DNA from 4 places in the Erythrobacter sp. S227 genome. Region 1 is predicted to be linked to each of the others. Evidence: predicted binding sites of a transcription regulator. Region 1 holds the regulator's gene; each other region holds the start of a gene.
The links. Region 1 encodes LexA, which represses DNA repair genes until DNA is damaged. Its sites were predicted from a motif close to GTTCCNCNCTTGTTCT; they were not measured.
Positions count from the first base shown of each region.

Region 2: a site for LexA is predicted at 1,864-1,879, ahead of AC0V6Q_RS03520 (ImuA family protein). Genes of this name have one in related genera too.
Region 3: a site for LexA is predicted at 1,399-1,414, ahead of AC0V6Q_RS03540 (putative DNA modification/repair radical SAM protein). Genes of this name have one in related genera too.
Region 4: a site for LexA is predicted at 1,586-1,601, ahead of AC0V6Q_RS01340 (DNA recombination protein RmuC). Genes of this name have one in related genera too.

Region 1 covers NZ_CP200280.1:978,223-985,530, forward strand. The annotation lists gene AC0V6Q_RS04630 (anthranilate synthase component II) at 1-46, shown strand, start outside; gene trpD (anthranilate phosphoribosyltransferase) at 43-1,035, shown strand; gene trpC (indole-3-glycerol phosphate synthase TrpC) at 1,044-1,832, shown strand; gene moaC (cyclic pyranopterin monophosphate synthase MoaC) at 2,026-2,502, shown strand; gene AC0V6Q_RS04650 (molybdopterin molybdotransferase MoeA) at 2,508-3,716, shown strand; gene lexA (transcriptional repressor LexA) at 3,918-4,616, shown strand; gene AC0V6Q_RS04660 (ComEC/Rec2 family competence protein) at 4,663-6,942, opposite strand; gene gltX (glutamate--tRNA ligase) at 7,008-7,308, shown strand, end outside.
Region 2 covers NZ_CP200280.1:744,603-751,910, reverse strand. The annotation lists gene AC0V6Q_RS03525 (Y-family DNA polymerase) at 1-1,002, opposite strand, end outside; gene AC0V6Q_RS03520 (ImuA family protein) at 944-1,828, opposite strand; gene AC0V6Q_RS03515 (sodium-dependent transporter) at 1,940-3,352, opposite strand; gene panB (3-methyl-2-oxobutanoate hydroxymethyltransferase) at 3,801-4,673, shown strand; gene AC0V6Q_RS03505 (bile acid:sodium symporter family protein) at 4,663-5,631, opposite strand; gene AC0V6Q_RS03500 (tetratricopeptide repeat protein) at 5,707-7,182, opposite strand; gene prsR (PEP-CTERM-box response regulator transcription factor) at 7,175-7,308, opposite strand, start outside.
Region 3 covers NZ_CP200280.1:752,419-759,726, forward strand. The annotation lists gene AC0V6Q_RS03525 (Y-family DNA polymerase) at 1-125, shown strand, start outside; gene AC0V6Q_RS03530 (PilZ domain-containing protein) at 188-523, shown strand; gene AC0V6Q_RS03535 (phosphoribosyl-AMP cyclohydrolase) at 662-1,228, opposite strand; gene AC0V6Q_RS03540 (putative DNA modification/repair radical SAM protein) at 1,417-2,667, shown strand; gene AC0V6Q_RS03545 (UdgX family uracil-DNA binding protein) at 2,667-4,112, shown strand; gene AC0V6Q_RS03550 (error-prone DNA polymerase) at 4,114-7,308, shown strand, end outside.
Region 4 covers NZ_CP200280.1:295,159-302,466, reverse strand. The annotation lists gene AC0V6Q_RS01345 (TrmH family RNA methyltransferase) at 1-115, shown strand, start outside; gene AC0V6Q_RS01340 (DNA recombination protein RmuC) at 116-1,570, opposite strand; gene AC0V6Q_RS01335 (peptide deformylase) at 1,920-2,492, opposite strand; gene recR (recombination mediator RecR) at 2,574-3,170, opposite strand; gene fmt (methionyl-tRNA formyltransferase) at 3,224-4,129, shown strand; gene truA (tRNA pseudouridine(38-40) synthase TruA) at 4,126-4,881, shown strand; gene AC0V6Q_RS01315 (hypothetical protein) at 4,917-5,291, shown strand; gene AC0V6Q_RS01310 (zinc-binding dehydrogenase) at 5,315-6,427, shown strand; gene AC0V6Q_RS01305 (asparaginase) at 6,480-7,308, opposite strand, start outside.

The DNA.
Region 1 (7,308 bases):
CAATTTTATGCAGATTTGCGGGCTTGAACCAGAGGAACTACCGTGAGCGTCCTACCCCTTGATGCGCCTCACCTCACCCGCGCCGAGGCGGATGAAGTCTTCGCCAATGTCCTCGACCTGAAAGCCAGCGCAGAGGAAATCGAGGCTTTCCTCATCGCCCTGTCCGAACGCGGCGAAACCGCAACCGAAATCGCGGCAGCGGCCAGTGCCATGCGCGCGCGCGTCAATGGCATCGAAGCGCCAGACAATGCGGTCGATTGCTGCGGCACGGGCGGCGATGGACAGCACACGCTCAACGTCTCCACCGCCGTCAGCCTCGTGGTCGCCGCTTGCGGAGTTCCTGTCGCCAAACATGGCAACCGCGCAGCTTCGTCGAAATCTGGCGCAGCAGACACGTTGGAAGCGCTCGGCCTTGATATGGTTGCAGCCGTTCGCTGCGCGCAAAAGACGCTCGACGAGGTTGGCATCTGCTTCCTCTTCGCGCGCGTCCACCACCCTGCCCTTGGCCCCATTGCGCCGATCCGCGAGAAAATCGGCAAGCGCACGATCTTTAACCTCCTTGGCCCCCTCACCAATCCCGCAGGGGTTCGCCGCCAGTTGATCGGTCTTGCCCGCCCCGAACTCGTGCCAGCCTATGCCGAGGCGAAGGCGAGCCTTGATACAGACCCCGCTTTCATCGTTTCCGGTGATGAGGGGCTGGACGAACTCAGCCTTGCAGGCGGCAATACCCTTGCCGATGTGGCTGGCGGGCAAGTCACCATGCGGCGCGTGGATGCTGGCGATCTTGGCCTTCCCAATGCTCCGCTCGAAGCCATTCGCGGCGATGACGCCACCTACAACGCAGCCGCGCTCACCCGCCTGCTTGGCGGTGAAAAAGGCGCATATCGCGACGCTGTCCTGTTGAACGCGGCAGGCACCCTGATTGTCGCAGGCGTTACCGATGATTGGAAAGAAGCCGCCGCCAAAGCTGCCGAAGCGCTCGATAGCGGCGCGGCGAAAGCCCTGCTCGCCAAATGGATCGAATTGACGGTATAGCGCCCCCGATGAACAAACTTGAAGAAATCTGCCAGACAAAGCTCGGCGAAGTTGCCGCTCGTAAAGCTGCGAACTCCCCCACTGACCTTGAGGCGCTGGCTGCACAGCAAACGGCCCCGCGCGGGTTTGAAGCAGCGCTGCGCACAAAGGCCGAAACCGGTTTTGCCCTGATCGCGGAAGTCAAAAAGGCAAGCCCCTCAAAAGGCCTCATCCGCCCCGATTTTCACCCCGCCGATCATGCACGCGATTACGAAAAAGGCGGCGCGGCTTGTCTCAGCGTCCTCACCGACGCGCCCTATTTCCAGGGCCATGAAGATTACCTCGTCGAAGCGCGCAACGCCTGCACGCTTCCCTCACTTCGCAAGGATTTCATGGTCGATCCATGGCAGTGCCTTGAAGCGCGCAGCATCGGGGCAGACGCAATCCTCATCATTGTCGCAGCGCTCGACGATACCGTGATGGCGGAAATCGAAGCGGCCGCGAGCGACCACGACATGGATGTGCTGGTCGAGGTGCACGATGAGGCAGAGATGGAGCGCGCCCTCACCCACCTCAACAGCCGCCTGATCGGTGTGAACAACCGCGACCTTAAAACCTTCACCACTTCGCTTGCGACAACAGAACGCCTCGCGCCAATGGTGCCGCAAGGCACTATGCTGATCGGAGAAAGCGGGATCGCCACCCATGCCGATTGTGTCCGCCTGTCGAAAAGCGGCGTGCGCGGGTTTCTGGTGGGCGAAAGCCTGATGAGCGCCGATGATGTGGCGGCGGCAACGTCCGAGCTTTTGAACGGATAGCCTATCGGCAAGGCCCGGTTCCCCCATGCTGCACTGTCCTACAACTGCGAAAAATGTCATCAGGTGAGCGCAATGACCATTCAGCCGCCTCTTTCATCGATCCAAGCGATTGAAACGCGCATCACTGATCAATTGGTTTTTTGCTCTTGAACAGTGTGTCAAGTGTGTCAAAAAGTGCCGAAAAGGAAGTAAAATGAGCCGCTTAACGCATATTGCCGAGGACGGCGCGGCGCATATGGTCGATGTGGGCGGCAAAGCCGAAACGCACCGCGTGGCGATCGCAAGCGGGCTTATCACCATGTCCAGGGACGCACTTGAAGCGATCCGCCAAGGGGATGCCCCCAAAGGCGACGTGTTAGGGACAGCGCGCGTGGCCGCAATTATGGCAGCCAAGCGAACGGGCGACCTTATCCCCCTGTGCCATCCGCTGGGCCTTGAGGCGGTCACGGTGGATTTCACCTTTGAAGAAGCGGGTATCCGCGTCAACGCCAGCGCCTCTCTGACCGGCAAAACCGGCGTTGAGATGGAGGCGATGGTGGCTGTATCGACAGCGCTCCTCACCATTTACGATATGGCCAAGGCAATCGACAAAGGAATGGTCATTGGCGAGGTTCGCCTGATCGAAAAACGCGGCGGCAAGTCTGGCACCTGGAAAGCGGACGCGCTGTGAGTGCCATGCTCTCCCTCGAAGAAGCGCAGAAACGGCTACTCGCGCTAGCGCCGACAACACAGGCCTTTAACGTCGGCTTGGAAATCGCTGCCAACGTCACCTGCCAACGATGGCTCGCGCGCAACCACAAAGCACGGCGCACACAGCCTGCAGCCGATCTGTCTGCAATGGATGGCTACGCGGTCTCTGGCGATGGCCCTTGGGAAAGAGTGGGCGAAAGCAAGGCGGGAACCCCATTTCATGGCACGCTTGTTCCCGGCCAGTGCACCCGCATCTCGACCGGCGCGCATATGCCCGAAGGCGCGAACGCGGTGCTGATCCAAGAGAATGCCAGGGTCGACGGCGCGGTGGTATTTGCGACAGCGACGCCTGCGCCAAGCGAACACATCCGCCGTTCAGGATTTGACTTTGGAACTGGAGAGGTAGTGCTCGAAAAAGGCGCTCCTGTCACTCCAGCGACAATTGCCGTGGCAGCCTCTGCGGGCTTGGACTCTTTGCGTGTGGGGGGCGCGCCTCATGTGGCAGTGCTCGATAGCGGGGATGAACTGGTGCCTGCCGGAAGGCCCTGTGCACTCCATCAAATCCCGGCAAGCAATGGCATAATGCTTACCGCAATGCTCAGCCCCTATGTCGGAACGCTAAAGCCAATCGGCCCCGTCGCCGACGACCGCGCCGCGCTTGCGGTAGCTCTGGAACAGGCCGATGAGCATGACATCGTCATCACCTCGGGCGGGGCATCGGTTGGCGACCATGATCTTGTGCAAGAGGCCTTGCGAGAGTGGGGCGCGGAAATCGAGTTCTGGAAGGTCGCGATCAAGCCGGGCAAGCCGTTAATGGTGGCCACACGCCAGACCAAATGGGGCCAGCAAGTCATCCTCGGGCTTCCGGGAAACCCTGTGTCGAGCTTCGTAACCGCCTTCCTCTTCGCCCTTCCCCTGGTGCGCGCCTCTTTGGGAGCCCCTGATCCGCTCCCGGGGACCATACAACTAGTTGCGGGTGAGGAGCTGCCTGCGACTGGTCCGCGCCACGAGTTCATGCGTGGCATACTGAACGACGGGATAGCACGTCTTGCGTCCTCTCAGGATTCAAGCGCATTGGGAGCCTTGGCCATGGCCAATTGCCTTATCAGCCGGCCAGCCCATTCACCCCCAGTCCAGTCAGGCGAGCATGTGGAAGTATATCTCCTCCACAATGGCGGTTTTGCGGGAGTTTAACCAAGGCACACGCTTGACTTGGCGAATCAAGTTGCCTATTCGTTCCGCATTCGTTCACCATAATGGTCGGACGGTTAGCGTTCTGTATCGCACCTGTTCCGTTTTCCGGATCGGTGCCTCTATGGGGTGCGCAACTTTGGCACTGTGCCTCGGGACCCTATCGTTCCGGTGCACGTAGAGTGCGGCTGATGGAGTTTGCCCATGCTAACGGCAAAGCAACACGAACTGATCCGTTTCATTCAGCAGCGTCTGGAAGAAACCGGCATTTCACCCAGTTTTGAAGAAATGAAAGAAGCGCTCGATTTAAAGAGCAAGTCGGGCGTTCACCGCCTGATCTCTGCCCTTGAAGAACGCGGCTTTATCCGGCGTCTGCCCAACAGGGCACGCGCGCTGGAAGTGATCAAGAACCCCGAGGATTCCACCCCCATCCCGCGCAGCGCTCCTGCTGTTGCGGCGAATGACCGGGTGGTTGCGGCTGCTGCGTCTGCTCCCAAAGCAGCGCCAGAGCCTGCCAATGACGTGATAGAGATCCCTCTGCACGGCCGGATCGCTGCTGGCGCTCCGATTGAGGCGCTAGAGGGGCAAAGCTCGCTTCCTGTTCCTGCAGCCTTGCTTGGCCCGGGAGAGCATTATGCGCTTGAGGTGTCTGGCGATTCCATGATCGAGGCTGGCATCTTTGATGGTGATTTTGCGCTTGTGCGCCGGACCAATACGGCCCGCGATGGCGAGATCGTGGTGGCTCTTGTGAACGGCGAGGAAGCAACGCTCAAATACCTTCACAAAGACGGCAGCCTTGTGCGCCTTGATCCTGCCAATGCGAGCTATGACCCGCAGGTCTATGGTCCGGGCGAGGTTGAGGTTCAGGGCAAGCTTGCAGGGCTTCTGCGACGCTACCACTGACGGGCATGATTTGGGCGGGACCCGCGTTTGCGTTTGGGCCCGCCCGTCAATCCCGGGAACCGAGCCACCAACCATGCTCGCCTTGGCTCTCGCCAACGCTGGTGATGGTTTGGCCTTCAAGGTCGATCGCAAGGCCGCCTGATTGCTCGAGGAACCCTCGGTCCGCTTTAAGCCATCGCGGGCTGCATGACCGGGGCAGATAACGGTCAGCGACCACAATGTCCGCACGCTCGCAAGCAGCAGCAAGAGCGCGTTCTTCGATTAGCTCCCGATTGCGGGCAAGGAGCAGCGACCAATCGCGCCCTCCCCGCTCAAGGACAATGGTGCAAAATTCAGGCGAGCATCGCGCACCATCCCACTGCGCCAACGGGATCGGTTCTGATGTCACGCTGGCAAGCTCAAGCAGGTTGTCGCGCGAATATGAAGACCGGCTATCGCGCAAGGACAAAAGGCTTCGGCTTCCATCAGGCGCGGTCACCGTAAGCCCGACATGCCTCCCGTCCCTTCCTATCAGAACATCGGGAATGGGGGTAAGCAGCAATATGATCGCGGCAATCAATGCGGGCACAAAACCAAGCAATCGTGCTTTGCCCGTCCACAGCGCGAGCCAAAGCCCGCCTGCGGTGAAAAGCGCTATGGTGAGGCCGCTCATCTGGGGCATCAGTTTTACAGCGCCAGGCTGGGCCGAGGTGAAATGGGCAATTGCCAGAAGAAGATCGAGCGACTTCTCGGTCAACCACCAAAACGGTGCGCCAAGACCTATAATGTCGAACACAAGGCCCAAGGCGATTAGCGGCATCGACACGAACGTAACCAACGGGATCGCCAGCACATTCGCAAAAGCGCCGTAGACCCCGGCGCGGTGAAAGTGGAACAGGACGATCGGCATAAGAGCAATCTCGATCACGAGCCCCGTCAGGAACAGCATCGCAGTCCCGCGCCCCAACCGGGCAAAGCTGCTCTCCTCACGGGCTGCAAGAAACGCGCGAACAGGCGCGCTCGAATGCAGGGCGACAATGGCAAGGACCGCTGAAAAGCTCATCTGGAAGCTGGGCCCGATCACGCTTTCGGGCCAGAGAAGAAGCACGAATATCGCTGCCACTGCCACCATGCGCAGCGACAAAGCGTCTCGTCCGCTGGCAAGCGCAACAAGAACCAGCATAGCAGCAGCGCACGCACGAACGGTCGGGACCTGCGCCCCTGTCAAAAGCGTGTAGGCAATGCCCGCCAGTGCTCCGACGCCCGCAGCAATCACCGGCAAACGCACGCGAATCGCAAGCGCTGGAAAAAGGGCAAGCAGCTTGAGCGTGACAAGATAGGCTGCACCAATCACGGCGCTGACATGCAAACCGCTAATCGCAAGCAGATGGGTGAGCCCTGCATCGCGCATCGCCTCGCGGTCTTCCTCACCGATGGCGCCCCGGTCTCCGCTGGCAAATGCTGCGGCGATGTGCCCGGCAGAGCCATCGACCCGCGTTCGCACGTGCGCTGATAAAGCCCTTTGCGCGCGCGGGATCATTCCCGAAGCTTCGGCAGGTGTCACAATTGCGATGTCGCCAATAACGCTTCCCGACGCAGCCAACCCCTTGAACCAAGCGGCTCTTGCAAAGTCATATGCGCCGGGCAGCATCGGGCTTGCAGGCGGCATCAATCGCACCCGCATTCGCACAACTGCCCCCTCGACCAACCCGCTATCATCGCTCGTAAGTCCGGTGCCAGCGCCGGTCTGAACCATGGTGGCGGAAGGGATATTGACTCGGATTTTTCGGCTTTCGCCGCTTTCAGCATCGCGTACAGCCATTGTGAGGCGGATGCGATCTTGTGCGGGCTGATCATCGCGCGAAAGGATGTACCCCTGCACGCGTTCAACTTTCGGGCGCTCGATTGCCCTTGCGCCGACAAATTCCGAACGCATCCAAATCACGCTTATCCCGGCCGCGAAGAGCAGAGCGCACGCTATGATCGCACCGCGCAAATGATCGCGGCCCGTATTGTCGCGCCATGCGGCAAAGGCAAACAGGGCAAGAAGGATCGCAAGGCCAATCGCGCTCGCCCATTGCCACGGGGATTTCAGATAGAACCAGAAGAGTATGCCGCTGGCGAAAACCACCGCCAGCCACGGTGCCCGGTCAAAGCCGGCTTCTGCAAGAAAACGCTCTGCCCGCTCGGCAATCACACCGCCAAAGGCGCGCCAAATGCTGGACAATCCAGCATCCCTTTGCCACAGGCCAGCGAAAGCCTTTCGAGGCGTGGCTGGGATCGTTCCCGCAGTGGCGCTATCGCCTGCGGGTTTGTCTCCCATCGGAATAATCGGCGCATCGGCCATCGGCTCGCTTCCCCCCGGGGTAGGCACCGTTCCTTTTGCACCAAACGGATAGGAAGCTTAATTCTATGACGGCCCCTGCGTCAAATTCTTTGGACAATGCGCCTGTGGTAACCAGGTTTGCCCCTTCGCCCACGGGGTTCCTGCATATCGGCGGCGCGCGAACGGCGTTGTTCAATTGGCTTTTTGCCCGGCACAACGGGGGTAAAGCGCTTCTCCGGATCGAGGACACCGACAAGAAACGCTCAAGCCAGGAAGCTATTGATGCCATTCTGGACGGGCTCGCTTGGCTGGGCCTGGACTATGACGACGAGCCGGTTTTCCAGTCCAAACGCGCAGAACGTCATGCCGAGGTTGCGCACCAACTGC
Region 2 (7,308 bases), 230 kb from region 1:
CACAATCACCTCTCCATCAACCCGCCACATACCCAGTTCAAGCCGCCGCGCGCCCTCACCTTTCGCCTCCAGCTCGCGCGCCATATCCTGCGCCAAATCCTCCAGCACCTGGTCAAGCAGCGAGCGGTGGCGCAAGGGCTCCATCAAGCGGCGCTGAACCAGAGGCATATGCTGCGGGACCACAGGAAGCAGCGGTTCGGGCACGCGGCCGAGCAATTGGTCGAGCCGGATGAGCGGGTTGGCCGATGGCGATTTACGGCCCCGGAACCGGCGGTGGAGCGCGTCACGCGCAGCCGCCTCTGTCCGATTGACCGCCCCCCGCGTGATATCGGCAAGGTCGCCAAGGCGCTTCAGACCAAGGCGGCGAAGGACGGTAAGAACGTCGGTGTCGAGCCTGAGCGCTGCTGAAGGAAGGTCGGCAAGCTGGCGCATCATCGCCTCTTCGCTGGAAGGTGCAAGGATGCTGCCCCCACGATCAAGTCGCGGTCCGAAATGTGCCAATGCCCAGGCAGCGCCTGCGGTAGGAGCGATTGCCGCACGCACAGCCAGATGCCGCTTCGCAAAGGCTTGGCTTACATCCGCCAGAAGCCTTCCCTCCCCGCCGAACAAATGCGCGACCGCCGTCACATCGACGATCACACCATCGGGCGGGTCAAGCGCGCTCCACGGTCCCCAACGCTGGGCCCAAAGGGCAAGTTTTTCGAGGAAGGCAAGGTCGCCCGCAGGGTCAGACGGCGCGGTCTTGAGCCCCGGGTAAAGCGCGCGTGCATCCGCCAGCATCTGTCCTGTGCGAGCGCCCGCCGCATGCCCCGCCGCATTCACCGCATCAATGCGCGGACCATGGGCGGTTTCGGTGATGAGAGCGGTGGGAAGCTCTTCTTCCCCCTCACTCTCGCCTTTATCCCCTTGCGCCCTAGCCCCCGCAAACTCAGCCTCGCGCGCCCTATCCCCTTGAGACAGCCGCCATCGATCGACCGAAAGTTGCGCGCACCAGATTGCCATTATGCGCCGGTTTATGCCGGGATTTTCTGGAGGATTTGAAAGGGACATCTGGAGTGTGCTCTAGGGGGCGTTCAGTTTCTTTGGCGGGTGGCTTGGGCGATTTGGAAAGGCACAATCGCCCACTGTTGGAGGACAGCTTCCACTCCCCCGGCGCATGGGAGCGCGCCCGGAAAAGCTCCGCTTGCCAAGTGGGCACACCTGGCCCCTTCGCATTCCATCTCGGCTCAGATGAAACCGCAGGGCGCGCGCGCCAACGCATCCTTGCCGAAGACAAATCGCTCTGCGCCTCAAGCCGCACCAGCCACAAGGCCACGCCATGCTTTTCTGCTGCCAGACTAAGCCTGCGCGACGCTGTAAAATCGAGCGCGCGCGGATTTCCGGCGATCTCTCCGATCACGCAGGCCAAGTCCCGGCATTTCAGCCCCTCTTCCAGCGCAAACAGAGCATCTTCGGGCCTGCCCGCCTCGACACAGATCACCCGTTCGCGCCATTCTTCGGGAAGGCCATGGATGTAAGGTCGCCCGTTCAATTCGACCGCGCGTTTATCCTGCACCCACAAAATCTGCCGCCGGTCCTCTGCTTCGGCCAGCGCACCTTGTTCCCGACCCCCCTCGCAAACGCTTAAGCCATCGCGCGCCAGAGCCAGTGCGAGCCCCGCCCCGCTTGCATCACGAGCGCTTGCAAAAATCTCGCTGTGCAGCGGTTGATCGGTAAGCCCCGGACGCCAGCGCGCCTCACGCTGTTTTGACAGAGCGGCGACATCCACACCCGAGAGGTGCGCAAGGGGCGGCGCTTCAGGCCAGGAAAGAGGATCGGATTTGGTCATAGGAACATGGAAAGAGACTCATAGAGAGTCACTTTGTTCCTATTATGTTCCACAAAAAACAGAGGAGCGCAAGTCCCGCGCTCCTCCCTATTTTTCCCTAGGGACCTGACCCTAGCTGGTCAGACCCACAAACAGGATCACGGCGAGAACAATCGGGCACACAAAGCGCACCAACGCCCGCCACAGCTTATGCAAAGCGCCATCAAGGCCGTTCTCTTTGTCGATCAGCCGCGCATCGGCGATCCAACCGACAAAGATACAGGTCAAAATCGCACCGATGGGCATAAACAGCTTAGCCGTCACCCCGTCGAGCGTGTCGAAGAAATTGGTCTCTGCAAACAGCGGGATGAAACCGAGCGGATAAAACTCTGCCAGATCGTTAAACGACAGCGCAGACAAAATCCCCAGCACCGCAGCGCCCGCACCAACAATGATAGTCGCCACAGGCCGCGCCAGCTTGAACTTTTCGAAGACATAAGCGGTTGGAGCCTCGAGCAGAGAGACCGAGCTTGTAAGCGCTGCGAAGAAGATCATCACGAAGAACGCAAGACCGATAGCTGAGCCAAATGGCATCTGTTGGAATGCGATCGGAAGGGATTCAAACATCAATCCTGGACCTGCATTGGTCGAAAGGCCTGCTGCAAATACAATCGGAAAAATGGCCAAGCCAGCAAGCAGCGCAACCGCTGTATCCGCGCCTGCAATAATGCCGGAGGTTTCACCCAGATTGGTGTCACGATTGGCATATGCGCCATATGTCATCATGCCTGCCACACCCAATGAGAGTGAGAAGAAGGCCTGACCAACCGCTGCCAGCATCACTTCGCCCGTCAACTTCGAGAAGTCGAAAGTGAACAGATAAGCGACCGCCTCAGCAAAATTACCGGTGAACGCGCCATAAATCGTGATCGCAAGGAAAAGGACGAAGAACAGCGGCATCAAATACACCGCCACCCATTCAATGCCGCTTGATACGCCGCGCGCTACAAAGAACATGGTGACGCCAAGAAATCCAAGATTGAGCCCGGCCATCAAAGTGCCATCAGCAAACAGACCCGGCATCAACGCCTTGATCTCTTCCGGATCACGCCCCTGAAACGCCCCGCCGGTCAGGCCGGTCTGGAACAGGTCACTGGCGAACACACCGATGTAATAAACAACCCAGCCGCCCACGACGCAGTAAAAGCTGAGGATCAGGAAGGCTGCGAAAACGCCCATCGAGGCGAGCACGCTCCACCCTTCGGAAGCTTTGGAATCGCGCGCCACCCGGCGCACACTTTCAGGCGCGTTGGCCTGACCGTGACGGCCGATAAGGACCTCTGACAAAAGAACCGGCAAGCCGATCAGCAAAACGCAGAAAATGTAGAACAGGACAAAGGCCCCTCCTCCATTTTCGCCCGCTTCAGCCGGAAAGCGCCACATATTGCCAAGGCCGACGGCTGATCCGACGGCTGCAAGAATAAACGCGCTGCGCGATGACCAGTTCTCGTGACCGGCTCTTGCGCCCGAACCTGCTGCTGCCATCTTATGGTAGTTCCTTTTATGCGCGCCCTTTATTGGCGCTATCCCTCATTTATGCGGGCCTTTGTGCAATGTTTCGCACGCGAGGCCAAGGGCCACTTTGCCGGTTTTCGTGTATGATGCCCGCCTTGAACCGCCCTTTAACACCCAGTTCCAAGCAGACACGCGCTTTGAGGGAGCGCTTTCCTACATCAGTATCCCTCGTCAAACTGGCTGTGCCATCGTGCAATTTCAGGAGATAGCCAAATTCCTAGCGCAAAAGTGTCTCATAGGGTTAACAAGCAAGGTACTGAATTTATGAATAAAGTAGGAAAGCAGTGACCATCCTATGAGACAGTGGTGTCTAATAGGCGGATCGGGCAGTCCCACCCCGCCGCGCCATGGCTGACCACAATTTTGCCCGTTTCCAAGTGCTTTGCGTTTTGCCAAGTCCCCTTTTAAAGAAGTCCCCATGTCCACAACATTCCAGCTCGATACGAGCACCAGCCGAGCCAATCCCACCCCTCAGCCAATGAAGCGGCTGACCGTGCCCAAGATCAGGGCGCGCAAAGTAGATGGTGTGACGCAAGAACCGCTCGTGATGCTGACCGCATACACGGCGCGTCAGGCGCAGCTTCTGGATGCGCATTGCGATCTGCTGCTGGTGGGGGATAGCCTTGCGCAAGTGATTTACGGCCTGCCGTCTACTGTCCCTGTGACATTGGAGATGATGGCCAATCACGGTGCGGCTGTTGTGCGCGGGAGTTATCACTCGGTCGTGATCGTCGATATGCCGTTTGGTTCTTACGAGGCGTCCAAAGAACAAGCGTTTGAGAGCGCGGCTTACCTGCTTAAACAAACGGGCGCGGCTGCGGTAAAACTTGAAGGCGGCGAGGCCATGGCCGAAACCGTCGAATTCCTCAATCAACGCGGCATCCCTGTCATGGGTCACGTTGGCCTTACCCCGCAGGCGGTGAATGTGCTTGGCGGATATATGGCGCGCGGGCGTTCTGATGCAGAGGCAGAGAAGATTGTGAACGATGCGATTGCGCTCGACCAGGCAGGCGCATTCGGGATCGTGCTCGAAGGGGTGCTTGAACCCATTGCGATCAAGGCGACCAAGGCCGTGTCTTGTCCCACCATCGGTATTGGCGCTTCGGCTCAGTGCGATGGACAGGTGCTCGTGACCGAAGACATGCTCGGCATGTTTGAGCGGGTTCCGCGCTTTGTGAAGAAATACGAAGATATCGCCAGCGTTATCGAGAAGACGGTGGCGCACTATGCCGAGGAAGTGCGCGAGCGAACCTTCCCCACGGCAGAACAGACGTACCAGCCTAAGAAGTAGGTTCTTTGGCGAGCATGTTGGCGAGTGGCGCTGCGATTATCAGCTGAAGCAGGTGATAAAGGAGCAGCGGCGCGATCACGAAGCCTGCGACATCGGGCGCAAACAAAATAGCGGCCAATGGCGCGCCGATAGCAACGCTCTTTTGCGCGCCGGCGAAAAGAAAAGCGATCCGGTCTTCTCGGGTGATGTTGAGCAGGCCGCCTGTGAGCCAAGCGCCCCCTGAGGCCGCGATAAGGTAGACTATGATGAGACCAATAAGGGCCACCCAGCCAAGGAGAGTGAACATCTGACCCAGCCCTTGCTCAACCGCGCCTGAGAAAGCGACATAAACCGCGATGCCGATCACGACTCTGTCGAGCCATGCGACATCACTCTTGCGCTCTTTTAGCCAGTCAATCGTCCACCCCTGCACCGCTTGGCCGATCATAAAGGGCAGGATCAGGATGACGCCGATGCGAAGAATAGTCTCGGTGCCAATATCTGCTGCCTCACTGCCCGCAAGAAGCGCAAACAGCGGTGCGGTAATGAACACACCGGCGATGTTGATTAGCGCTGCGCCAACGACGGACAGCGCTACATTGCCACCCGCGAGGCTGGTGTATGAGGTAGCGGACTGGATCGTAGATGGCAGCGCGCCAAGGAACAGGAAGCCAAGGGCCACTAACGGCGGAAGGAAATTTGAAGCAGCGCTCGACAGGCCAAAGCCGATAAGCGGCATCACGCCAAAGACCCACGCGAAAAGCGGCAAGAAAAACCGCCAGTTCGCCAGCCCCTTGCCAATTTCGCCGCGCGCAATGCGCATTCCGTTCACTAGGAAAAGGAGAAAAATCGCGATGTTGGAGATGGTCTGAGCGACGCCGCGTGCATCGCCCGCTGCTGGCACAATAATCGCCAAAAGCGTCGCGGTAAGCAGGACCACGATCATCGGATCGGCAAGAATGGAGAAGCGGGACAACATTGGCCAAAGCCCCTGCCCGCTCATCACCAGATTGTCGAGACGGCACTGCTCGAGGCGGCTCGGGGCGGCTGCTATCTACAGGAAGGGTTTGATCACAAGATCTGCGAACATTGCATCGGCTTGTGCCGCGTCTTCCTCATTGCCAAGCTCGCGCGCTGCCTTTGCCCTTAAGACCAAAGCGGTCGGATCGCTCCCGGCCCCTTGTGCAATCGCAGTATCGAGCAGCACGGCAACGCGAAGCCAATCGGACTCTTGTGCGCTCACCCGTGCCAACACCATCAAAGCATCAAGGTTTTGCGGGTCACCTTGGATATATCTTGAAAGGAGCGCTTTTGCAGCATCACCCTCGCCCGCTTCAAGCATTGCAGCGACAAGCTTGCGCGTTAGCGGCCAGGAACGGCGGACTTTGGCTGATGTTCGATACGCTTCGATTGCGGCCAATGGCCGGCCGTTTGCAAGCGCGACATCGCCCGCGAGCGAATAGGCATCGCCGGACTGCGGAAATTGGCGAACCACGCCTGCGGCAGCGGAGCGTGCTTCGCTTAGATTACCGGCGGCGAGAAGGCCGCGCAGACGGCGTGTTGGCGCAGGTAGATCGCCTTCACTGGTCAGGACGAAGCTCGAACCATTGCCAAGCGCATTGGCTCTCTCAATGAAAGGAATTGCCGCCACACGATCACCCGACCGCTCCAACGCGCGGCCAACCAGCATCACGAGATATGAGGAGGCATCGGGCCGTTTGGCTGTTTCACCAAAACGCTGCGCAATCAGATCATCACGGCCCCCGAGCCACCAGGCTTTAACCAGAAGCTCTATCACGCGCATATTCGCAGGCTGCTCGTCAGCAAGGAGCTCAAGCGTGTTCGCCGCAGTGTCGTAATTGCCTTGCTGCAAATTGATGATCGCATCGAGCATTCTGGCCGCTGGCACGTCATTTTGAAGATAGCGACTACGTTCTAGCAACCTTGCCGCCACCGCCGGATTGTCCGCGCGCGCAGCAAGCACCGCTTGAAGATAGAGAGCTTGTTCATTGTCTGGAGAAAATTCGGTGAGATCGCGCACCGCAGCCAGCATATCGCGATAAAGGCCAAGGTCCCCCAGTGTGGCGGCATATTCGCCGAGCACTTCTGGGTTTGCAGGGTCCGCTGAATTGGCTGCTTCGAACCACGGCAAGGCTTCTTCCATGCCATTGGCATCGCGCACCATCTGCGCTCTCAAAAGAAGCGCAGGTCCATAGTTCGGTTGCAACTCAAGCGCATAATCCGCCGCTTCGATAGCAGTGAGGTTCTCACCCCCGAGGAAGCGAAGCCGCGCAATGTCGACCCACAATCCGGGGTTTTCCGGCTCAATCTCGCGCGCCTCATCATACGCCTTTCCGGCAGCCGCCAGATCGCCCTGACGTACATATCGACGAGCATCCTCTACCACGGCAAGGAAATCCTCGCTTCCGCTGATTTGCACAGCTTCGACCGGTGGCGTTTCACCAGAGCACCCGGCGCTCACCACGCTGAACAAAGCCAGCAACGAGATAATGTGGGCGCGCTTAGACATGGAGATCATACTGCTTGAGCAGGTCATAAAGGGTTGGACGGCTGATCCCGAGGAGCTTTGCCGTGCTCGAGATATTGCCTTCACTGCGGGCAAGCGCATGGCGGATAACCCGGCGATCCGATTGTT
Region 3 (7,308 bases), 230 kb from region 1:
GCCTGCGCGATTATTACCGTATCGAGGACGAGCAGGGCGCGCGCTATTGGATATACCGTTCAGGGATCGCCGGTGATGGCCGTGGCGGCACTCCGGATTGGTTCCTCCACGGCATTGATGTGTAAAGGGATGTCAATCATGAAGGCATGGTTATCCTTTGTTTACGTATTTCTGCGATGATCCGCTTATGGCTACTCAACAAGCAAATCGCGGATCTGATCGACGCCACATCCAACTTATGGTGAAGGGCCGTGTGCAATCGCGCGCGATCTTTGCCGATATGCTGGATATCTCCGAAGGTGGCTGCAAGCTCAAAGCAAGCTCTGGCTTTGCCAGCGTAGGTGACCGTGTCACCATTCGCCTGAACGGTATCAATGCCCCGTTGGGCAAGGTCGTGTGGGTAGACGGCAAATTTGCCGGGGTCGCCTTTGAAAGCAACATGCACATCGCGGTCCTGGATCACCTTTGCAAAAGCATCGAGAACGCAAGTTTCTACGAACAGCAGCGCATGCACCGCGTCTAGGCGCCCCTACAGACTCGGCGCGTCGGCGGTCCGGAATCACATCTGCAAAACGCACGAAAAAGGGGCCGGGAGGAACATCCGGCCCCTTTCGTTTGCAGCTGTTAAAGCTGCACCTCTCCTCGCGGATCGGGTTGTCTTTTAGCTTGCGCTGAAAGGCAGCGAGCTGTGGTGAAGCACGATATCAAGCTCACCGTCTTCGCCGCGTTCATAAGCGAATGAATACTCAACCTTGGTTTCGCTGCCGTCCGTGCCGGTGAAGAAGTAGTTGCCCATCGCAACCGCCATATCGCCGCTTTCGGAAATGACGGTGCCGTTATTCTCCCAGCGCACATCGGTGTAAGGCGCAATCGCAAAACCGCCATCTTCAGTGCCTTCCTTGCCGACAAAGTAGCTCAGAGCTTCTTCGGCCGTTTCACGGAATTGATCTTCTGCAGCCAGGGTCGGCTTGAACAGGATGGTTTCTGCACCGTAAGCGTAATGGGTCGCGATGTGCTCTGATGCACGCGCGCTGTAATCGCCTTCTTCGGTGAAGGTTTTGCCGATAGCGACGATGCCTTCGCCCCAGGCTTTCTGAGCCGCTTCAACTTCAGCTGCGGTGATCGGGTTCGCGCTCTCGGTCGCAGCGGTTGCCGCATCGTCGCCGCCACATGCAGCAAGTGCAAGTGAACCTGCGCCAATGAAACCAATGTAAGCAATCTTCTTCATTATATTCTCCTTGGGCCCTCATTGCCCGTCTCGAAATCTTGAGTGCTGTCTATTGCAACATTCCGGGCTGCGAAATTCCCCGGCAAGCTTAGACCGGTGGGAGTAGGCTGGATGGCCTACATCAGGGGGGAGGGGTGGTTGCACACTTTGCATTTGTTGGAATGAGGAAAAGAACATATACAGAACATATGATTCAAAGATCGCCTCAGAAATCCTTGCGCGAACGCCTCGAAATCCTCGCCGATGCGGCGAAATACGATGCCTCTTGCGCGTCGTCGGGGACGGCGAAGAAGAATTCGCTGGGCGGGAAAGGCGTGGGTTCGACCGAGGGGATGGGCATTTGCCATGCCTATGCGCCCGATGGCCGGTGTATCTCGCTGTTGAAGGTTTTGCTGACCAATCACTGCATCTTCGATTGTCACTACTGCATCAACCGGAAGAGCTCGAACACGCCGCGCGCGAAGTTCACGCCGCAGGAAGTCGCCGACCTCACGATCAATTTCTACAAGCGCAATTATATCGAGGGGCTGTTCCTCTCCTCCGGCATCATCAAAAGCTCCAATCACACGATGGAGCAGTTGATGGAGACAGCGCGCATCCTTCGTGAGGAATATGATTTTCGCGGCTATATTCATTTGAAAACCATTCCGGAGGCTGATCCTGAACTGATCGAGCAGGCGGGGCTTTATGCCGACCGTGTATCAATCAATGTGGAATTGCCGACGAAGGCAGGGCTGACGAAGCTTGCGCCCGATAAGGATGAGGCGGAGATTGAGGGCGCTCTGGCGAAGACCAAGAGCCGCATCATTCAGGCGAAGGACGAACGAAAGCGTTTTCGCCATGCACCGCGCTTTGCGCCCGCCGGCCAATCGACGCAGATGATTGTGGGCGCGGATGACGCCAATGATGCAGCCATTGTTGGGCGGGCGGCGGGTCTCTACGGCAATTTCGGCCTTCGCCGCGTCTATTACAGCGCTTTTTCACCGATCCCTGATGCGAGCGCGGTGCTGCCGTTAAAACGCCCTCCGCTGATGCGCGAGCACCGTTTGTATCAGTCGGATTGGCTTATTCGCTTTTATGGTTTTGGCGCAAATGACGTGGCTGATGCGACCGAGAAGGACGGGAACCTCCCGCTCGACATTGATCCCAAGCTTGCCTGGGCTTTGAAGTTTCGCGGGCAATTCCCGGTCGATGTGAATCGCGCGTCGAAAGAGCAGTTGCTGCGCGTACCGGGGCTGGGGACGACGGCGGTGGGGCGTATCCTCAAAGCGCGGCGTTACAGGCGTTTGCGGCTTGAGGATGTTGGCAGGCTCACCCAATCCATCGCCAAAGTGCGCCCCTTTCTGGTGGCGGCTGACTGGCGACCAACGCAGCTTACTGACCGGGGGGATTTGCGCTCAATGCTCGCGCCCAAGCAAGAGCAGTTGGAGCTGTTTTGATGACCGCCCTCCAGCACGTCTCCCTCGGTGCGCACTATGTCGTCCACCTGCCGCGCCCCGATGACTTCGCCTTCTGGCGCGAGCGTGCGCGGCAGCTGATCCAATGCGATGTGCCCCCTGACCGTGTGAGCTGGGCCGAGCCGGGGGGCACGGGCGACCTCTTCGCTTTTGAAGGGCCTTCTCGGGGTGAGAAACGCCTGCCTGTGCCCGATGCCGATGCGTGCGAAGTGCGCGCTTCCAAGCGTTTCATGCGTCTTGCCCGCAATGCCTCGGTCCACTCTGATCCTGAGCGCTTCAGCCTGCTCTATCGCGTGTTGTGGCGGCTCCAATCGCAGCCCGGTATGATGCAGGACAGCGCTGACACAGACGTGCGCCGGATCGAGGAACTCGACAAGGAAGTGCGCCGCGATGCTCATAAGATGCACGCCTTCGTCCGCTTCCGCGAGGTTACAAGTGAAGAGGGCGAGCACTACGTCGCCTGGTTTGAACCTGACCACCATATCGTGCGGCGCGAGGCGGGCTTTTTCATGCGCCGCTTTGCCAATATGAACTGGTCGATCCTGACCCCGCGCGGAAGCATCCATTGGGACGGCAAGACCATGCGCGAAGGCCCTCCGGCACGGCGCGAGGATGCGCCAGCGGGCGATCCGGTGGAGGCTCTATGGAAGTCCTATTACGCCTCAACCTTCAACCCGGCGCGGTTGAAAATCGGCGCGATGCTGTCGGAGATGCCGAAGAAATACTGGAAGAATATGCCCGAGGCAGAGCTTATCCCTGAGCTTATTGCAGGCGCTCAGGCGCGCGAGGCGGGCATGGTGGCGCAAGGGAGCCGCGAGGTGCGCGAAATGCCTTCAAGCCTGGAGGCGATTGCTGAGGGGATCAACGCCTGCCGCGATTGCCCTATAGCCGAATGCGGAACTCGCAGCGTTATGGGGGAAGGGGCTGTTGGCGCTCCCCTGATGATCGTAGGCGAACAGCCAGGCGATCAGGAGGATCTAGCAGGACGGCCTTTTGTTGGCCCCGCCGGACAGTTGCTCGACGTGTACCTCGCCAAGGCCGGGATTGACCGGGCGAGCGCTTATGTCACCAATGCGGTCAAGCACTTCAAGTTTGTGAGCCGCGGCAAACGCCGCATCCACCAGACCCCGCAAGCGAAAGAAATCGACACCTGCCGCTTCTGGCTTGAGGCAGAGCGCACAGTGGTGGCCCCGCGCGTGGTGCTGGCTCTTGGCGCAAGCGCTGCAAGAGCGATGCTTGGCCGCACGGTGAGCCTTGCTAAAGAACGCGGGGCGCCGGTGCCATTGGAGGATGGCAGCGAGCTGTGGATCACCGCGCACCCGTCCTATCTCCTGCGTCTCGATGGTGAGGCGAGGGCGGTACAAGAAGAGCTTTTCGCGCGAGACTTAGCGGCGGTGAGGGGGCGTTTGCTCGAGGTCACCTCGTGACATGCCCGAGGCCCCGCTCACCCCTGACAAACGCACGTTGGAGCTTGATCCCGACCTGATCGACCCGCCGCAACCTGCGCCCTTTGTGGAGCTGGGGCTGGTGAGCTGTTTCTCTTTCCTTCGCGGCGCGTCTGATGCGGTGGACCTTGCGATGACTGCGCGGATGCTCGGCTATGACGCGTTGGGGCTGGCCGATGCGAACAGCTTTGCAGGCGTGGTGCGGCTCCATACCGAGGCCAAGACCCTCAAGCTGCGCCCGGTTATCGGCACCCGCATCGAAACGGTCGAGGGGCTCGCCTTCCTCGCCTACCCGAAGGACCGCAAAGCCTATGGCCGCCTCTCGCGCCTGATCAGCCAGGGGCGGATGCAAACACTCACCGGCGAATGGCAGGAAAAGGGCGTGTGCGAGATCAGCTTGGCGATGCTGGCTGAACACAGCGAGGGTGTGCAGCTGATCCTTATTCCGCCGGGTGATTTGGGTGCAGAGTTCACCATAGAGGTCGAGAGCAATGTGGTGCCGCTTCGACCCGATGGTGAAGAGGTCGGAAGGATGCCGCTCACCGCGCCTTTCCCCAAACTGCTCCCCTATCTGACCGAGCAACTCCCGACCTTGCGCCACCTTGCGGCAAGCTATCTCTACCGCGGCGATGATGTCGCACGGATTGACCAGTTGGATAGGCTCGCCCGCGAGAACGACCTCACACTCCTCGCCACCAATGATGTCCACTACCACGCGCCCTCGCGCCGCCCTTTGCAGGATGTCATGACGGCGATTGCGCACAAGACCACCGTGGCAGAGGCAGGCCATCTGCTCCACGCCAATGCCGAGCGGCACCTGAAATCGCCCGAGCAGATGCTGCGCCTGTTCGACCGCTGGCCCCATGCGATCAAGGCCGCGCGCGCAGTCGCGGACAATTGCGACTTTTCGCTCGACGAACTCGCTTACGAATACCCCGAGGAAATCTACCCTGACGGCATGGCGCCGCAGGAATATCTCGAGGTGGAAACATGGGCGGGCGCCGAGCGACGCTATCCGGAAGGCGTGCCTGACAGCGTCCACGACACGCTCGAACGCGAGCTCGCGCTCATCGCCAAGCTCGATCTTGCGCGCTACTTCCTCACCATCAAGGACATCGTCGATTTCGCCCGCAGCGTCGACCCGCCGATCCTGTGTCAGGGCAGGGGCTCTGCTGCGAACTCTGCTGTGTGCTATTGTCTCGAAATCACCAGCGTGGACCCCGCCAAGCACCAGCTGCTCTTCGACCGTTTCATCTCCGAAGAGCGCAAGGAGCCGCCCGATATCGACGTCGACTTCGAGCATGAGCGGCGCGAGGAGGTGATCCAGTATATCTACAAGAAATACGGCCGCGCGCGCGCTGGGCTGACGGCAACGGTCATCCACTACCGCCCGCGCATGGCGATCCGCGAAGTGGGTAAGGCGATGGGATTGTCCGAGGATGTGACTTCGCGCCTTGCCAAAAGCGTCTGGGGATCATGGGGCCGCGAGATAAGCGAGAAACACGCAGGCGAAAGCGGTCTGGATGTGACCGACCCGCATTTGAAACGCGTGCTGGCGCTGACCGAGCAGATGATCGGAATGCCGCGCCATCTCAGCCAGCACGTGGGCGGGTTTATCCTCACGGACGGGCCGCTGACCGAGACCGTGCCGATCGGCAATGGCGCTATGCCCGAGCGCAGTTTCATCGAGTGGGACAAGGACGATATCGAGGCGCTGGGTATCCTCAAAGTCGATGTGCTGGCTCTGGGGATGCTGACCTGCATCAAGAAATGCCTCGACTTGCTTGAAGCGCACCATGACCGCACTTTGACGCTTGCGAGCGTCCCGCGCGAGGACCCGGAAACCTATGCGATGCTGCGAAAGGGGGATTCGCTGGGTGTTTTCCAAGTCGAAAGCCGCGCGCAGATGAACATGCTCCCACGCCTTCGCCCGCGCGAGTTTTATGATCTTGTCATTCAGGTCGCGATTGTTCGTCCCGGACCGATCCAAGGCGATATGGTGCACCCTTACCTCAAACGCCGGCGCGGGGCCGAGCAAGTGGTGATCCCCAAGCCATCGCCTGCCCACGGTCCCCCCGATGAACTCTCCAGCATTCTAGAGCGCACTTTGGGTGTGCCCATTTTCCAGGAGCAAGCGATGAAGATCGCTCTGGATGCGGCCAAATTCTCTTCGCTTGAAGCCAATCGTTTGCGCAAAGCCATGGCGACTTTCCGGTCGCGCGGGATGGTTGATGAGCTGCAAGACATGATGGTCGGGCGCATGGTGAAGCGCGGCTATGACCCCGAATTTGCAGAGCGGTGTTTCAACCAGATCAGGGGCTTTGGCGAATACGGCTTTCCCGAGAGCCACGCGGCAAGCTTCGCGCATCTGGTCTATGTTTCAAGCTGGCTCAAATGCCACTTCCCGGCGGCGTTTGCGGCGGCACTTTTGAACTCACAACCCATGGGGTTCTATGCGCCTGCACAGATCGTGCGCGATGCAAGGGAGCATGGGGTCGAAGTGCTGCCAGCGGATGTGAATTGCAGTCAGTGGGACTGCACTTTGGAGGAGATTGCCGAGGCGAGGGATGCGCAAACCCGGCGTTTGGACCGCCACATCGCCCTTCGCTTGGGGCTCCGCCAGATTGACGGCTTGCACGAACATGTGGCCGCGCAATTGGTCGCAGAGCGCGCGGAGAACGGCGCTTATCGCGACGTGGCTGAACTGCGTGAGCGGGCAGGGTTGTCTCCTGCGCATATCGAGCGGCTTGCGAGCGCCGATGCCTTCACCTCGCTGAACCTTTCCCGCCGTCAGGCCTTGTGGGATGCGCGGAGCCTTATTGCAGGGCCCGACCTGCCGCTGTTCCGTGCGGCTGAGACCCGAGATGAGGGAGCGGAAGCCTCGCCCACCAAGCTACCGAGAATGCCGCTTTCAGAGGAGGTGGTGAACGACTACCAGACCACGCGGCTGAGCCTTAAAGCGCACCCCATGGCCTTCCTGCGCCCGCGCCTGGCTGAACGCGGGTTTGTGCGCGCTTCAGACCTTCGAGGTCGCAAGTACCGCTCGATGGTCCAGGTCGCAGGCGTTGTCCTCATCCGTCAGCGACCCGGCTCTGCCAAGGGTGTGTGCTTTATCACGCTGGAGGATGAGACGGGCGTTGTGAACCTCGTCGTGTGGCCTGACCTTAAGGAAAAACAG
Region 4 (7,308 bases), 680 kb from region 1:
GATGGAATGCGACCTGCGGGTCACCATGCCGATGAAAGGCCGCGCGGATTCGTTGAATGCCGCCGTGGCTGGCGCGGTGCTGGCGTATGAGGTGCTGGCGGAGGTCGACGCGTAGCTACTCGGCCGCGTCCTGTTTGTCTTCGAGCATGAAGTTTTCTTCTTCATCGGCGGCTTTAGCATCCGCCGCATTATAACGCGGGGTGCTTTCCACCAGCGGGACTTCCTCGATCTCGCGCTTGCCGATCTCGACGCCTTTCTCGGCCAAGCGCTTGCCTGACGAGAGGACGTTGCGCTCAAAGCTGCCGACGAATTTGTTGTAATTGTTGACCGCAGTTTCGAGGCCCCCGCCAACGCGCTTGAGGTGCGAGGCCGCTGTTTCCAGGCGGCTGTAGAGTTCAGCGCCCATCCGGCCAATTTCCTGTGCTTCTTTTGCGAGACCATCCTGACGCCAGACCTGCGCCACCGTGCGCGCGATTGCGACAAGGTTGGTGGGCGTCGCCAACAGCACGCGCCGTTCAAATGCAAAGTCCCACAAAGTCGGATCGGCATCCAAAGCGGCGGTTACAAAATGCTCACCCGGAATGAACATAATGACGTAATCGGGCGCTTCTTCAAATTGGCTTTGATAGCTTTTCGCGCCCAAGGTCTGAACGTGATTGCGCATGGATTTCGCGTGTGCGTCCAACTCGCGTTTGCGCGTGTCGTCATCATCGGCCTCGAATGCGGCCTGATAGGCGTTGAGCGAGACTTTAGAATCGATCACCAGCTTCTTTTGGCCCGGCACATTGATGATCGCATCGGGGCGAAGCCGGCCCTCTTCGGTTTCAACCGAATGCTCCATCATAAAATCGGTATGCTCGGCCAGCCCGCATTGTTCGAGCAGGTTCTGCAGCGCCCTCTCCCCCCAGCGGCCCCGCGCTTTGGGAGCGTTGGTCAGCGAATTGCCAAGCCGCTGTGCCTCGCGCCGGACCTCTTCCTGCCCCTCGCGCATGGATTGGATGAGACCCTGCAATTGCCCAAAGGCATCGGTGCGCTTGGCCTCAAGTTCGGACACCTGCTTTTCGTAATTCGCGAGCTTTTCGCCCACGGGCGTGAGCAAAGCCTTGATCTTCGCCTCGCCCGTTTGCTCGGACTGTTTGAAGCGCTCTTCCGCTCGGCGCAGAAACGCTTCTTGGTTCTGGCGCAGGACTTCAGCGCCCGCAGCCTTGAACTGATTGGTCATTTCCTCACGAGCCTGACCCAGCAAACGTTTTTGCTCTTCAAACGCCTTTTCGCGTTCCTGCTTGCCGCTTTCTTCAGCAGCCAGACGCTGAGCCAATGCGGCGCGTTCCTCGTTTGCTTTTGCAAGCTCATCCGCCAATCCATCGGCGCGCCCAGCGCGTTCGGACATGGTCGCTAGATCAGTTGCGGCGCGGCGAAATTTTTCGTCCAGCGCCTTTGTTTCGCCCTCGCTGGCCGCAAGACGTTCTCGCAATTCGGTGACAGGCCGCGAGGCGAAAAAGTATGCGGCACCGCCCCCGAGAAGAAGGCCAACAACCAAAGATACGATGAGAAGAATCGGGTTTTCCATGCTTCTTTATAGCACGGAACAAATGCGGAACACTAGCGCTTTGTTGGATATCCCCAACTACTGTGCAGCTTTGGGCCTAGGCCAGTCTCTTACGGCACAAATCAGGAAAATAAGCGCACAGGTAGGCCAGATGTACCAGTCGCTGAAGCCGTTCGAATACTCTTCCCAAGCTTTGAAACCAAAATACGCTGCCATGAAGCAATACATCACGCACCAAATCTTGGATTGACGAGCAGTCGGCTCCTTCTTTGGCAAACCACGCGACCAAAACCAATATCCGAACACCAGCAGTCCAATAAGGACCAGGATCATAAAGCTACCGAAGATGTGTTCGGCGGGCCACATCTGGTTACGCCGCAGCCCTCAACTTCTTCAGCTTCTTCAGCATCATATTGCGCTTTAGCCGCGAGAGGTGGTCGATGAAGACGATGCCTTCGAGGTGGTCCATCTCGTGCTGGAGACAGGTCGCCATCATGCCGGTGAGGTGCTCTTTGTGGTGGTTGCCCTCAAGGTCCTGATACTCGACCGTGCAGGATGCCGGGCGATCGACGTCGGCGTAAATCTCGGGGAGTGAAAGACAGCCTTCCTGGAAGGTGCTCATTTCCTCGGTCTCGGGCGTGATCACCGGATTGATGAACACGCGCGGCTCTTTTTTCGTGGCAGGATGGGTGTGCTTGGTCCCGTCATGCTCGCACTCGACCGGCTCTGCATCCGGATCATCGGGCTGCAAGTCGATGACGAGCACGCGCTTGGGCACAGCGACCTGAATGGCGGCAAGGCCAATGCCGGGCGCGTCATACATCGTCTCGAACATGTCATCGACGAGCGTTTTGAGATCGTCGTTGAACTCTTCGGGTTTAACCGGTTCGGACACAAGTTTAAGCCGGGGGTCCGGCACTTCTATGATTTCACGGATAGCCATATGGGCAATTTAGTGCGCGTAAGCGTCAGCCGCAAGCGCAAGTGTTCGATCACCGTAATCGGCCATCCCATGGCGGGGATGTTAGCCCACAGGCCGCCGCGCCCTTAACGCTTGTGCCAAAGTGCCCTCGTCGAGGTAATCTAGCTCTCCGCCGACCGGCAGGCCATGGGCAAGCTGGGTGATGCGGACCTTGTGCTCCTCCAGCCGCTCGGCGAGGTAGTGCGCGGTGGTTTGCCCCTCTAGCGTCGCGTTCATGGCGAGGACCACTTCGTCCACTTCGCCGGTGGAAACGCGGTCCATCAGGGAGGCGATATTGAGGTCTTCGGGGCCGATGCCGTCGAGTGCGGACAGCTTTCCGCCCAGCACATGGTAGCGCCCTTGGAACAGGCGCGCCCGGTCCAACGCCCACACGTCGGCGACATCCTCAACCACGCAAAGCGCTTTCGCATCGCGGCGCACATCCGCGCAGATGCCGCAAGGGTTTACGGTGTCCACATTGCCGCAAGTGTCGCACTCGACCAGTGTTTGCGAAATCGCGTCCAGCGCCTCCAACAGGTCGGGCAAAGCACGCTCACGGTTTTTAACCAGCCACAGCACAGCCCGCCTTGCGCTGCGCGGGCCAAGACCCGGCAAACGCGCCAATGCAGCTGATAAAGCTTCGATCTCTTGCGATGCCATGTGGGGGGAGATAGGGCGCTTGGTTCAATTCACAAAGGTTTGCTGATCGCTTTATGCGCATAGTTTTTATGGGAACGCCCGATTTTGCGGTGCCTGCTCTGGTGGCCCTCCACGAGGCGGGCCATGAAGTGCTGTGCGTTTACACCCAGCCGCCAAGCCGTTCTGGCCGTGGCAAGAAGCTGCGTCCCTCGCCTGTGCAGGCTAAAGCCGAGGAGCTTGGGTTTGAAGTGCGATCGCCCAAGTCTTTGCGCGGTGAAGAGGCGCAAGCCGAGTTTGCAGCGCTGGGTGCCGATATTTCGGTGGTGGCGGCTTACGGTCTGATCCTGCCGCAAGCGGTGCTCGATGCGCCGACGCACGGGTGCCTCAATATCCACGCCTCGATCCTGCCGCGCTGGCGGGGCGCTGCGCCCATTCACCGCGCTATTATGGCGGGCGATGAGGAGACGGGCGTTACTATTATGCAGATGGAAGCAGGCCTCGATACAGGGCCGATGCGGCATATTGTGCGCACGCCGATTGGGGCCAAGACTACGGGCGAGATGTTTGCCGAGCTTGGGCAATTGGGCGCTGAGGCGATGGTCGAGGTTCTGGCCGATCTTGATGCTTTTCCGCCCGTGCCGCAAGACGATGTCCAAGCCACCCATGCGGCCAAAATCGACAAGGCCGAGGCGCGAATCGACTGGTCTCGGGGCTCGGGCGAGCTGGTGCGTCATGTCGCGGGACTTGCGCCCTTCCCCGGCGCCTGGTTTGAGCTGGGTGATGAACGGGTGAAGTTGCTTTTGGCGGAAGAGGTAGAGGGGTCAGGCGAGCCGGGAGAAGTCCTCGACGCTGAACTCACTATCGCTTGCGGTGAAGGCGCGATCCGTCCACTCAAACTACAGCGCGCGGGCAAGCCTGCGATGAGCTGCGAGGACTTCCTGCGCGGGCGGCCGATTGAGGTGAGGACTGTGCTCAAGTGACCCGTTTCGCGCTTACCATAGAATTTGACGGCACACCCTTTCACGGGCTCCAGCGGCAGAAACACGGGCCGTCTGTGCAGCAGTCGATCGAGGATGCGCTGCACCGGATTACGGGTGAGGACGCGGTCTTGCACAGCGCGGGACGTACCGATGCGGGCGTGCATGCTCTGGGAATGCGTTCCCATGTGGACCTTGAGAAAGATATCGACCCGTTTCGACTCTCCGAGGCGATCAATGCCCACCTTCGCCCGGACCCCATCGCTATCCTTGATTGCATGATCGTCCCCGATGATTGGCACGCGCGGTTTTCTTGTGTCGGGCGGCGATATGTCTATCGCATCTGCAACCGGCGTGCGCCCCTGACTTTTGCCAAGAACCAGGTTTGGCATGTTGCGCAGCCGCTCGACACGCACGCCATGCACCGCGCCGCGCAATCGCTTGTCGGACTTCATGACTTCACCACATTTCGCTCTGTTCATTGCCAGTCAAAAGACCCGGTAAAGACGCTGGACCGCCTCGATGTGGTGAGAGACGGCGACGAGATTCGCATTTATGCCGAGGCTCGCAGTTTCTTGCATCATCAGGTCCGAAGCATGGTCGGATGCCTCAAGCTGGTCGGCCAAGGGACATGGGACGAGGCGCAAATCGGCCATGCCCTAGCGGCAAAAGACCGCCGGGAATTAGGGCTTAACGCGCCCCCGCAAGGGCTCTATTTCGTTGAAGCAATCTATCCGGATGGGTACTGCGAGTAATGTCCAATTGGTACAAGTTTCCAATGAGCGCGAAGATGTCCAATGGCGATTATCGCGCCGGGCTGAACGCGCTCAACATCGTGTTTGGCGCAGTCTTGGGCTTTGTGCTTGTGGGAGGTGAAAACCTGCCGATATTCGACTTTACCGCTTTGCTCGTCATCAGCGCGTTAATCGTCATGATGATCCAGTCTATTGCGCTGAGCGACTTTACCCTGTTCAGCGTTGTTGCAACGGCAGTTGCGATTTATTTTCTGCCTCAAATGGCAGAGGAGTGGTTTTCGCTTACCAAAGTCCCCAAATTGCAACCAACCCTCGCGGTCTGGGCGAGTATGGCGACCATCCTCGAGTTGTCACCACGAGAAAAAGCGCACGAGAAATCAGGCGAGAATTCCGACACATCAACCGACTAATTCCACACTGGAGAGAGACACTTATGACTACCGGCAAACAGCTTTTCACCACGCTTTCAAAAGAAGGCAAACTCACCCTTGAGGTTAGCGAGGAGACCTTCCCCGAGCCCAAGGGCAACCAGGTTCTGGTCAAGATGGAAGCGGCGCCGATCAACCCGTCGGACCTCGCGATCCTCACCAGCGCGGCTGACTTTGAAAACGCGGAATACTCGGCGGGCAAGGTTGTTGCTAACATGCCTGAACCGTTTTTGTCAGGCCAACGCGGCCGTCACGGTCAACGCCTCGAAGCCGGTAACGAAGGCGCTGGCACCGTGGTCGCCACCGGTGACAGCGATATGGCGAAAGCCCTTATGGGTCAGAGGGTTGCCTGCGTCCCCGGACATGCGTTCAGCCAATACGCCATTGCCGATGCAATGATGTGTCTGCCTTTGGGTGACCACTCATGCGAAGCGGGCGCGTCCTCTTTCGTGAACCCGATGACAGCGCTCGGATTTGTCGAAACCGCGAAGATGGAAGGCCACGATGCGATCATCCACCTCGCAGCAGCGTCCAACCTCGGCCAGATGCTCAACAAGATTTGTCAGGAAGACGGCATCAAGCTCGTCAATATCGTGCGCCGTCAGGAACACGTTGACCTGTTGAAATCGCAAGGCGCGCTATATGTCGTGAATTCATCGGATGATGACTACATGGCGCAGCTTCGTGCAGCGATCAAAGAAACCGGCGCATTCCTTGGCTTTGACCCGATTGGTGGCGGCCAGAACACCGACCACGTGCTGAAAGCGATGGAGCAGGTCGCGGCCAGCCAAATGGACGAATATTCGCGCTATGGCTCGAACCAGGACAAGAAGATGTATCAGTACGGACGTCTGGACCTCCAGAACCCGACCATTCTGACGCCGTCTTACGGTCTGCAATGGTGTGTGGCTGGCTGGCTGCTCACCCCGTTCCTTGCGAAAGCGGGCATGGAGACGGTTGTGCGGATGCGCACCCGTGTTCTTGAGAACCTCGATACGACTTTTGCGTCGAGCTATAAGGCGAAGGTCAATCTGGAAGAGATGCTGACCAAGGACGCGATCCTTGATTATCGCCAGATGAAAACCGGCGAGAAGTATCTCGTTACGCCTTGGGGGTAATGGGTAGTATTTGCGCGCGGCCCGCACATTGTTGCGGGCCGCGGGCACACCTCTATCCGCGGTCAAACGCCGCTTGAATATCGCTTAGCTCGCTGACCCCGTTTGCGATCAGCACCATCAGCATAACGCGCGCTTTGGCAGGACCAAGCGCGCGGGCTGCGACGAACCCATAGGCGTCGTCATCCACCTCGACATTGCGGTCCACCAACCCCTCGTCCACGCGGGCCGAGCGTACCACGGGAACGCCGTCTTTCACCGCCTGCGAAAGCGCATCGAGCACAGGCTTTGGCGCATTGCCCTGCCCCATTCCGGCGAGCACCAATCCCTTGCAACCAATGCCAAGAAGCGCCTTCACAGCTTGCGCATCCATCCCTGCGCCCGCGTGAAGAATTGCGACACGGGGAAGTTCATCCGACCAATCGAAACGCGCCGTCTCTCCTGCACGGGTCGCACCGCCAAACCAGTCGAGGCTCGAAGGAGTCACACGCGCAATCGGGCCCCTTGGATACCCTTTGAATGCATCGATGTTGGAGGTCGCGCTTTTACGCACATCTTTGGCTGCAAACACGGTGTCGCCCATCACCAGCAAGGGCCCTCGCCCGGCCGCATCGGGATCGCTCGCCACCCGCACTGCATTGGCAAAATTGCGCATCCCGTCACTGCCCACCGCGCCCGCTGGCCGCATCGCGCCGACCAGCACAACAGGTTTTGCAGGCGCAAGGGTCAGATCGAGCAGATAGGCGGTCTCTTCTGCCGTATCGGTCCCGTGTGTCACAAGAATGCCGTCGATGTCGGGATTGTTCTGGGCATCGCTGATCTCACGATGAAGCGCGTCCCATACGTCCCAGCCCATATCCTGCGAACCGATTTGCGCGATCGGT